One region of the Paenarthrobacter sp. NPDC091711 genome, then DNA from elsewhere that is predicted to be linked to it. Evidence: riboswitches for the same ligand, from Rfam matches in the RefSeq annotation. Region 1 holds a riboswitch; each other region holds the start of a gene.
What was found. A riboswitch is a leader RNA that binds a small molecule or an ion and turns the genes downstream of it on or off. The one in region 1 is predicted to bind cyclic di-AMP.
Positions count from the first base shown of each region.

Region 2: another riboswitch for cyclic di-AMP. It lies ahead of ACIQH5_RS12740 (hypothetical protein); the one in region 1 lies ahead of ACIQH5_RS17695 (C40 family peptidase).
Region 3: another riboswitch for cyclic di-AMP. It lies ahead of ACIQH5_RS07335 (hypothetical protein); the one in region 1 lies ahead of ACIQH5_RS17695 (C40 family peptidase).

Region 1 covers NZ_JBIVTF010000013.1:102,239-105,750, reverse strand. The annotation lists gene ACIQH5_RS17700 (M23 family metallopeptidase) at 1-798, shown strand, start outside; cyclic di-AMP (ydaO/yuaA leader) riboswitch at 937-1,105, shown strand; gene ACIQH5_RS17695 (C40 family peptidase) at 1,110-1,853, shown strand; gene ACIQH5_RS17690 (NlpC/P60 family protein) at 1,951-2,748, shown strand; gene ACIQH5_RS17685 (HNH endonuclease) at 2,965-3,465, shown strand; gene ACIQH5_RS17680 (DUF6457 domain-containing protein) at 3,508-3,512, shown strand, end outside.
Region 2 covers NZ_JBIVTF010000007.1:105,683-109,194, reverse strand. The annotation lists gene ACIQH5_RS12745 (ATP-binding protein) at 1-1,400, shown strand, start outside; cyclic di-AMP (ydaO/yuaA leader) riboswitch at 1,510-1,695, shown strand; gene ACIQH5_RS12740 (hypothetical protein) at 1,697-2,551, shown strand; gene ACIQH5_RS12735 (glycosyltransferase) at 2,742-3,512, shown strand, end outside.
Region 3 covers NZ_JBIVTF010000003.1:324,237-327,748, reverse strand. The annotation lists gene ACIQH5_RS07355 (alpha/beta fold hydrolase) at 1-14, shown strand, start outside; gene ACIQH5_RS07350 (DUF6480 family protein) at 128-391, shown strand; gene ACIQH5_RS07345 (ATP-dependent DNA ligase) at 453-1,523, opposite strand; gene ACIQH5_RS07340 (hypothetical protein) at 1,569-1,802, shown strand; cyclic di-AMP (ydaO/yuaA leader) riboswitch at 1,932-2,078, shown strand; gene ACIQH5_RS07335 (hypothetical protein) at 2,081-3,397, shown strand.

The DNA.
Region 1 (3,512 bases):
GGCCCCGCTGCTGAGCTGCGGCCAGCCACCGTCGTAACGGAGATCCGGCCCCGCGACACCGAGCGTCAGGTGCGCCGCCGTAAGAGCCCCTTGCGCCAGGTTGCCGACTTCGCCGCTGCCAGCGGCGTCGGGCAGAAGGCCGGTGTTGCGCTTGCCGCCACCGGACTCGCCCTGACTGTCGGACTGCCGGCCACCAGCCCGGTCATGGCCACCTCGGAATCAGGCCAGACCGAATCCGCCCTTGCCGTCGCAGCCCCCGCCGGCAGCCAGCCGGAGGTCTCCGCCGCCGCTTCGGCCAAGATCGACTTCAGCCGCGCCGCCGTCGCCACTGCAGCTGACCCCGATGGGAAGCTGAAGCAACTGCTCAGCGCCCAGTCGGCCGGAAGCATCCAGCGCGCCTCATCCGTTGGCACCATGGCCAGCCCGCTTGATTCGCTCGCCACGGCATCCCCCTTCGGCTACCGTGTCAGCCCCCTCACGGGCGGCGCCGGCGATTTCCACCGGGGCCAGGACTTCGTAGCCCAGTGCGGCACCGCTGTGCACGCAGCAGCCACCGGCAAGGTCACCTTCGCTGGATGGCACGAGTACGGCGGAGGCAACCGCGTGGTCATTGACCACGGCAACGGCCTCGAAACCACGTACAACCACCTGTCGTCATTCACCGTCCAGGTGGGCCAGACCGTCAACCGTGGCGATACCGTCGCGCTGAGCGGCACCACGGGCGCTTCCACCGGCTGCCACCTCCACTTCGAGGTCCAGGTCAACGGAGAAGTAGTAGACCCCATGGGCTGGCTCTAAGCCAGCTGATGGTCGCCTCTCGCATATGCGGGACGCCCCGTGACCTGAATGTGACATTCGCGTTCAACTGTTGTAGCGTACAGAGCGCATCGGCTTTTTAGGGGGCCGGTGCACTTGAGTGGATTGCCTAGCTCTGCCACCGCTCAAGGTCCGTTCGCATAAATCGTCTGGCAGGGGCGGGGGAACCACTTCTGGTCTTCGAGAGAAGGCCTTGGGGTTAAGTCGCAAAACTTCTTTGGAAGCAGAGCGGCCGGATGACTCCCATCCGAATCCGACAGCTCACCTCGCAGGCATTGGGAGAGGCTACCTACGTGTCATCACGCACTACCCCTGCGCGCCATCGCGCCCAAACGGTTCGTACGAACCCGTTGAACACGCTTTCCAAGGCTGTTTCCTCCAACGCCGGAACTGTGGGCCGCCAGGCCGCCGTTCTCGCAGCAGCCTCAGGCCTCGTCCTCACTGTCGGATTGCCCGCACACGCAGCAGACGCCGACGTTTCCAAAACCGAAGCCTCCAGCACCCAACAGCTGGTTGTTACGGCAGTGGTCACAGCAGAGCCAACAGCCACCGTTTCCTTCGAGAGCCCCACCGTGGCCACCAAGGAAGCCCCCAAGGTAGTCCAGCGCGCAGCCCAGGTTACTGAGCGTGCAGCGGCCACCACCGAAGATGCGTCTGAAGCCGTGACGGCGAAGTCCTCCGAAGCCAAGGACCCGGCTGCCAGCGCAGCTGCCTCCGGCTTGGCCGCCATCGCCTACACCGGAATCGGTTCTCCCTACGTTTGGGGCGGCACAACGCCCAACGGTTGGGATTGCTCCGGCTTCACCCAGTGGGTTTACGCACAGGCGGGCATCAGCATCCCCCGCGTGAATGCCTGGACGGCCATGACCCCCACCAGCACTCCTTCTCCCGGCGACCTCGTCATGCAGAACGGCGGAGCCCACGTGGGCATCTACGTCGGCAACGGCATGATGATCAGCGCTTTGAACCCCGGTCAGGGAACGCTGCTGCACTCAGTAGCTTCCACCGGCACTTCCTCGTTCTACACCCTCCGCTAAAACAATCCGGTTCGGGGTCGGCCGGCATGCCCACAGTGCCTGCCAACCCACTACCCGTGTGCACCCCAACTGCACTCGGATACGAAAAGAGAAAATCATGACCAGTGCAAACAAGCTTGCACGGCACCGCGCCGAGGCCCCTAAGACCAGCTCGATTGCCGTCATCGCCAAGGCTGTCAGCTCCAACGCCGGCGGCGTTGGCCGCCAGGCAGCAGTGATCGCCGCAGCTTCAGGCCTGGTCCTGACCAGTGGCATCGCTGCCAACGCTGCAGACACCAATGTGGACCGCGAGTCGACCTCCACGTCCACTCTGGACGTTCAGTCGGTAGTTCAGGCCACCATCGCAGCGGACTCCACCGTGGCCATCTCCTACGAGCGCCCCGTGGTCACCACCGTGGAAGCCCCTGCTCCCGTAGTGGTGGAAGAAGCCCCGGCCAAGGTTGAAGCAAAGGTCGAAGCCAAGGAAGCAACTGCGGTTGCCGCCAAGGCCGCTCCGGCTGCCAACGCTACTGTGGCTGTCAGCAATGCAACCCCTGCACCGGCAGCTCCGGCCGCTTCCAGCGGACTCGGCGCAGCCATCGCAGCAGCTGCTTACGCCCAGCTCGGCGTCACCCAGGACTGCACCATGCTGGTCACCAACTCCCTTGCAGCCGTGGGCATCAACTTCCACGACTGGCCTGCAGGCTACCTCTCCTTGGGCCGCACGGTCAGTGCAGCAGAAGCCCAGCCCGGCGACCTCGCCTACTACGCCAACGGTGGTTTGGCTGGACAGGCCCACATCGCTGTCTACGTGGGCAACGGTCAGGCGGTTCACGGTGGATGGAACGGATCCACCACGGCACTGTTCAGCGTCAACGTGGGCTCCGGCCCGGTTTTCATCCGCGTCAACGGCTGATACACCCTCTTCTGAACACCCCGCAGGCTTCGGCCGGCGGGGTGTTCTGCTTTAACCGCGCGTGAATTCTTGCCGACACTGTGAGCGAAACGACAGAAAAATTCGTTGATACGGCATATAAGTGCTTACCCTTATGGTGTCGATCCACAGCCCGTACAAGCAGAGGGCAGCCGGCCCTCGTGCCCCTGACGGGTGCGGCCGTGAAGAGGTACGTGCATGCGCACACTCGTTCTGAATGCTGGATATGAACCGCTGGCGGTAATAACATTCCGCCGGGCGCTGGTCCTTGTGTTGACGGGGAAAGCTAGCGTAGTGGCCGAAGGCGACGAGCCTGTCGTCGGGCCACAGGAAGTTCTCGGACGTCCATCCGTGATTCTTCTCAACCGCTACATCCGCCCCCGGTACAACAGGATTACCGCCGTGAGTCGTCGTGGAGTTCTTCGCCGCGACGGACACCGCTGTGCCTATTGCGGGAAAACAGCCCACACCATAGACCACGTCCACCCCAAGTCCAGGGGCGGCGCGGATTCCTGGGAAAACCTGGTTGCGGCGTGCTTGAAATGCAACAACGCCAAGAGCGACCACACGCTGGCTGAGATGGGCTGGAAGCTCCGTTTCAAACCCGGTGTGCCCCAGGGAACCATGTGGCAGATCAAAGAACTCGAGAAACCTGCGCCGGACTGGGACCCGTTCCTGTTGCCGGAATCCGCTGCCTGATCGATTTCTGCTGAGCCCCGAACGCCCGGGTAATCTGGGCGGATGGA
Region 2 (3,512 bases), on a different contig from region 1:
CCCTGTTGGTCGCCATTTGTGGAGCCGTCGGCGTGGTCAGCTACGCGTCCATGGACATGGTTTTTAACAAGCAGCTCGACAGGCAATTGGAGCAGGCGTCCAGCCGCGCGAATGACTTCGGCAGGCCGCCGTCGAACTTTCCCACGAACCCCTCCGGAAGGCCTGACCCGCTGGAAGCGCGCGGCCAGGCCGCGGGTACGCTCAATGCGAGGATCGATGGATCAACCGTGAGAAGTTCCGGGCTGATCGACGCCCAAGGAAACCGCGTTTCACTCTCCGCAGCCGACGAGCAAGTCCTGTTGTCGCTCCCCAAGGACAACCTTCCCGTGGATCGGTCCCTGTCCAACGGCGATTACAGGCTGGTGGCAGTGGACACCAACGGCGACGTGATCGTGACAGGTTTGCCTCTGGCGGACAAGCAAAGCGCCGAGGCCTCCCTGGTGTGGACCATGGTGCTGGTTTCGTTGGGCGGATTGGTGCTGATCGGACTCGCGGGAACCGTGATTATCCGGCGGACCATGCGGCCGCTGGAGCAGCTCTCCGAGGTAGCCACCAAGGTTTCGCGCCTACCTCTCGACGCCGGTGAGGTGGCACTAGCGGTGCGCGTACCGGCGTCGGCCGCTCATCCCGGAACGGAAGTGGGCAGCGTCGGCCATGCTTTGAATCTGATGCTGAACAACGTCTCCAACGCACTGGAGGCACGGCAGGAAAGCGAAACCAAGGTGCGACAGTTCGTCGCTGATGCATCGCACGAACTCCGCACACCGCTCACCGCGATCCGTGGCTATACCGAGTTGCTGAGGATGACCGAGACTTTCACCGATGACGGCAGGAGGTCCTTGGCGCGTGTGCAAAGCCAATCCGAACGCATGACCACCCTGGTGGAGGATCTTCTGTTGTTGGCCAGGCTGGACGAGGGCCAGCCCGTGAAAGTCGAGGACGTGGACCTCACCCAGTTGGTGATCGAAACCGTCAGTGACGAAAAAGTGATGGCACCGGACCACATCTGGCAGCTCCAGCTCCCCGATGAACCTGTGACGGTCCGCGGCGATGCAGCGCAACTGCACCAGATGCTGGCCAATCTTCTGTCCAATGCGCGCAAACACACGGACCCCGGCACCACCGTGGTCACGGGCGTCATGCTCTCCGCTGATGGCAGCGCCGTGGTCACCGTGACGGACAATGGCCCGGGCATTCCGGACGATTTTCAGGGCCGCATATTCTCCCGGTTTGCCCGCGCTGACGCCGCAAGGTCAGGCTCCGAAGGCACCTCCGGACTCGGCTTGTCCATTGTGGATTCGATTGTTGCCGCCCATGGTGGCACCGTGGAAGTGACCTCACGGCCGGGCCGTACCGAGTTCGCCCTCCGGCTTCCCACCGTCGGCAGCGAACTCGCATAACGAATCCGGCAAGGCGACTCACCGGCGCCGTGATCTCTGTTACCTAAATGTGACTTCTCGGGAAACCTCCTGTACCGTCGAAAGGGTGGGTCGCCCCAAGCAGGCCCACATCCGGGATGCGCCGAGCTCTGCCACTTCCCGGAGTCCGTTCTTTCTCCGAGGCAGAGACGGGGGACCCAGAGTCTCCGGACCCAGGCATTTTGCCGGTCCTTGGGGTGAAGCCGCAGCGTGATGCGCGGCCGGATGACCTCATCCGAACCCGACAGCTAACTCCGCAGGCGCTGAGAGGTAATCACATGTCTGAATTTAACGATCAGTCGCGCCCTTCCGCGCGTCACCGCGACGAACACAACGCACCGTTGACCAAGTCGCAAGCTGTCCTCAAGAACGCCGCCCGCCAGGGCAAGTCCGGCCACCGCATGTCAGTTGTAGCCGGTGTCGTAGCGGCCGCACTGGGCGTTGCATCGCTCGGAACCGCCGCAAACGCCGCACTGACCCTCCCTGAGGCGAGCCGCGTTGCCGGGACCCAGGCCGCCGCGCAGGTCAGCACCAACAAGTCAGCTGAAATCGCCGCTTCCCTGGATGCTGCCGCCGCCAAGGGCGCAACCGACCGGGCTGCCGCGGACAAGGCAGCTGCTGAGAAGGCCGCCGCCGAGAAGGCTGCCGCTGACCAGGCAGCAGCCGCGCAGGCCGCTGCCGAGAAGGCAGCCGCTGACCAGGCCGCCGCCCAAGCGGCCGCTGAGAAGGCCGCCGCTGACGCTGCTGCCAAGCAAGCCGCCGACGCCGCTGCTGCCGCCGCCGCCGCGGAAGCTGCAGCTGCTGCTGCCGCCCCGAAAGCCGTGGACGACCCCGCTGCTGCCAAGGCGTACGCACTCAGCATCCTGGGCAACTACGGCTGGAGCGCAGCTGAGATGACTGCCTTGAACACCCTGTGGGAGAAGGAATCCAACTGGAAGACCACTGCCACGAACGCTTCGAGCGGCGCCTACGGAATCGTCCAGTCCCTGCCGGCCGGCAAGATGGCCTCAGCTGGTGCTGACTGGCAGACCAACTACCAGACCCAGATCAAGTGGGGCCTGAACTACATCAAGGAGCGCTACGGATCCCCGTCCGCCGCTCTGGGCTTCCACTTGGCCAACAACTGGTACTAAGCCAGACTGCTTGATTGCCGCGCCCGTTGCCGCCGTTCGCACCAGTACCCACTGGAGCGGATGGCGGGAACGGGCGCGGCTTTTGCCGTTTCACAGGTGCTCCCCCGGTTCACAGGCACGGCCCATGGTTCACAGTGGGGTCACAGCTTCCGCCTAAAGCACTCATATTCGGCGGCGCCATTCTGGAAGCATGACGCTTACAGATCCCCGGCCGGTACTCCACCAGCAGCTGCAGCGCTCCCCCGTGGACACACGCGCGCCGGTTCCCGTCCTGGACATCGCCATCCCCGTGTCCAATCAGGAAGCCCGCCTGGAAGAGCAGTTGCGCAGGCTCCACGGGCACCTCATGGACACGTTGCCGCACACCTTCCGGATCACTGTGGCGGATAACGCCAGCACGGACAGCACCCTGAGGATCGCCGAACGTCTGGCGAGGGAACTCCCGGAGATCAAGGTGGTCCATCTGGATCTAAGGGGCCGCGGAAACTCGCTCCGCCGGGTCTGGCTTTCCTCTCCGTCTCCCCTGCTTGCGTACGTGGACCTGGACTTGTCCCTCGACCTTTCGGCCGTGGCACCCCTTCTGGCCCCACTGATCTCCGGCCACTCGGACCTCGCCGTCGGCACGCGGCTGGCAAGAGGTTCGCAGGGGAGATTCAGCCACCGCCGTGACGTCGTTGCGCGCGCATACAATTTTCTGCTGCGCGTGCTCACCGGTGCACGCTTCTCCGATGCGGAGTGCGGCTTCAAGGCCATACGTGCCGATGTCGCCCATCAGTTGCTCCCCCACACCGGCGATGACGCATGGTTCTTTGATACCGAGCTCCTGATCATCGCCGAACGCTGTGCTCTGCGCATTCATGAGGTCCCCCTCGACTGGACCGACGATCCCGACTCGGGCATCGACGTCGTACGCACCCTCCTGACCGACCTCAAAAGGCTGGCGAAACTGACAAGGAAGCTG
Region 3 (3,512 bases), on a different contig from region 1:
CTCCCCACCGCTAAGCACTGAAGCACGACGCCGGCGCCTGGTTTGGGTGCCGCTTGTCGGGTGGGCTGGTCCCGGCTAGGCTGACGAAGCAAGCGTATTAGTAAGTTTGCTTACGAAAGGGCTGATCGTGACTGACAAAGACTCGAATGAAGAGACCCAGGGCTTCGGTGCCACGGGCGCCACAGGACCCTACGACACGACCTCTGATGCCGATAGCATCCACGACGATCCCGATATGCGCCAGGACGAAGACGAGGACCCCGCAGCTTCCGCCAACCCGGACCCGCTGGACGGCAACGTCACAGGGTTGGAGCCCGGCGGCGGAGTGCCTCCGGGCGAAACCCCGCCCGCGGAAGGCAGCATGAGCAGCGACCAAGGGCACGAGGAGTAACTCCGCTGCCAACCCGCTGTTACGTTGCTGGCCAGCGACGTAGCAGCGGGTTCGCAACGTTCTAGGCGTTGGGCAGCTTCAGGATCTCCCCGAGATCGTACGCAGCGGGCTCTTCCAACTGAGAGTACGTGCAGCTCTCAGGGGTCCTGTCCGGCCGCCACCTGCGGAACTGCGTGGTGTGCCGGAACCTGTCCCCCTCCATATAGTCGTACGCCACTTCGATCACGAGTTCGGGGCGAAGGGGTACGAAGGAGAAATCCTTGCCCCCGCTCCACCGGCTTTGGGCGCCGGGCATGCGCGAACCTCCGGCAGTCTCGTCCTGTTTGGCCCACTCACCCCACGGGTGCTCGCCGAGTTCAATCTGGTACGGCTCAAGCTCTGCCACCAAGGCCTCCCGCTTAGCCATGGGGAACGATGCCACCACTCCCACATGATGCAGGCGGCCGGTGTCATCGTGGAGGCCAAGCAGCATTGAGCCCACAACTTTCGCGGTCTTATGCCAGCGGAATCCCGCCACGACGCAATCCGCCGTGCGCTCGTGCTTCGTCTTGAACATCACGCGCTTGTTGGGCTGGTAGGCGCCATCGAGCGGCTTGGATAGCACGCCGTCCAGTCCCGCCCCTTCCAACTGCACGAACCACTCCTGCGCCCGTTCAAGATCGTTCACCGCAGGAGTCACATAGACAGGGGGCTCGGCTTTGGCGAGCGCGCGTTCCAGGATGCCACGGCGCTCGGAGAACGGTTTGGCCATCAGGTTCTCCTCGCCAAGGGCAAGGATGTCGAACGCAACCATGGACGCCGGAGTCTTCTCAGCGAGCATCCTCACCCGGCTGTCGGCGGGATGAATCCGCTGCTGAAGCACCTCGAATTCGAGCCGATTGCCCTCGATCAGGACGATCTCGCCGTCGAGCACGCATTTGTCCGGAAGGTTCTTTCGCAGCGCCTCAACCACTTCCGGGAAGTAGCGCGTCATCGGCTTCTCGTTGCGGCTTCCCAGAATGATCTCATCACCGTCTTTGAAGACGATGGTCCGGAATCCGTCCCACTTGGGCTCGTAATGCCCAACATCAGGGATGGTCGGAACAGATTTGGCGAGCATGGGCGAGACGGGTGGCATCACAGGCAGGTCCATAGACAATGTCTACCTGCCGGTGCAGCGCGAAGCTAGTGTTAGGCCATGGATATCTTGCTCGTGTTGGCGGCGGTACTTGGCGTCCCGGCCCTGGTGGCGGGACTTTGGTACTGGTCCTCACGGCACAACAACCGTGGGAACGTTCGTCGCGGAGCCACCGGCGGAATGCTGGGAGTGGCCGACGAAATCTTCCGTCCGGAAACACACCAGGCCGTGCAGATCCAGAAGATTCAGCATGAGTTGCCGGCTCCAGCACCGGCCCCGAAGCCTAAGTCATAGAACCCTGTCGCTTGGTCAGGCCTACCGCCCGTTACATTAATGTGACTTTACTTTCCAGCTCATGTACCGTCGTAAGGCGACCCATATCTCCGCTGGGCCGCTTCCGGATTGACGCCGAGCTCTGCCGCAATCCGGGATCCGCCAGACCCGCGGCAGAGGCGGGGGACCCAGAGTTCCCGGGCTTGGTATCCAAGTCCTTGGGGTGAAGCCGCTCAGGCGGCCGGACGGCCTCGTCCGAACCCGACAGCTAACCTCGAAGGCGTTGAGAGGCAACCACCATGTCCCCAACCATGGATCAGCCGCGCCGCCCCCACACTGAGGACGGGCGCACCAAGCCAACCGGACGCCGTCGGGCCCAACCCAGCGGATTCCTTGACAACACACCGGCGGATTCCGCCGATTCGCCGCAGAACCCGGCACGCCCCGAAAATTTGGAAGGCACAAGCACGACGCCGGAGCCCGCCAAGGCGGCCACGCCCACCATCGCGACCCCCGCAACACGTGCGGAACTTCGTGCGGCCGAACGTGAGCGCGCTGCTCAGGCTGTGATTGCGCCTGAGTCATCGGCAGCTCCGAAGTCCACCACACCGGGACCCCCTACTGCTGCCATTCCCATCGTGCCGCCGGGCATGAAAGCAGATTCGCGGGATGACAGCTCCCGGGAACCCGCAACGGCAGCTATTCCATTGGTGCAGCCTGCACCACAGGAACCCGTAACTGCGGCCATCCCCGTGGTCTCTGCCCTCGATGAAACCGCGAGCACGCCGGAACCCGCTGAGTCCCCGCGCGGCAAGTCCCCGGCGCAGGTTGCCGCTGCTGCAACAGCCTCGGCATCGCTGGCAAGCCGTAAGGATGCCCGGAAGCAGGCAGCTGCACCCACCAAGTCCGGCTTCGGCTCCACGTCCTCTATTAGTCGTGAACCACAAACCGTCCTGCGAAAAGCAGCCTCGGTCAAACACATGAGCCAGCGCATGGCCGTGGTCGCAGGCGCCTTTGGCCTGGTACTGACAGCCGGTGCTTTGGGACCGGCCCTTGATCTTCCGTTCTTCGGCCAGGAAACCCCTGCGCAGGAAGCCAGCGGGGGCCATGCTCGCAGCTCAGGTTCGGCGTCGCCCGGGCCCAAGGCTTCCTACACCACGGCGTCATCTCCATCAGCCTCGACGCCATCAGGGGCAAGTGCGACCTCGGAAGCCGGCCAGCCCGCGACGGTCGCCCAGGCACCCGAGGCAGTGCCGGCGTCGTCGGCTCCCACCCCTCAAGTTTCGCTCGCTGACCCGGTATGGGTTCCGTCAGCAGCGCCGTCCGCAGTCCCGTCTGTTCCCGGTGCGGCCACCCCCGCCCCCAGCCAGCCGGCACCCGCGCCGAGCGAGGTGCCCTCGGATACCATCACCACACCGCCTGCGCCGACACCAACCGTCACTCCCACGCCAACGCCGACCCCCACTGGCACTCCCACACCGACTCCGACGCCCACGGATACTGCAACGCCGACGTCCAAGCCGAAGCCGGGAAAGCCGACCGCCGCATCGGCACCGCAAACCAGTGAGTCGGCGCTTCAGGACATCCTGGATGCGGCACAGAAGGTCCTCGGTTGAGCACGCGCCTGCCCCGAACCTCCACCCACGTGGGGTGGCATAGCCGGTACTGCAGCAGCAGCCGGACTGCCACGTTCCGTCGGCGGATGGGACGCTGGAGTTGTCAGCGTTTGCG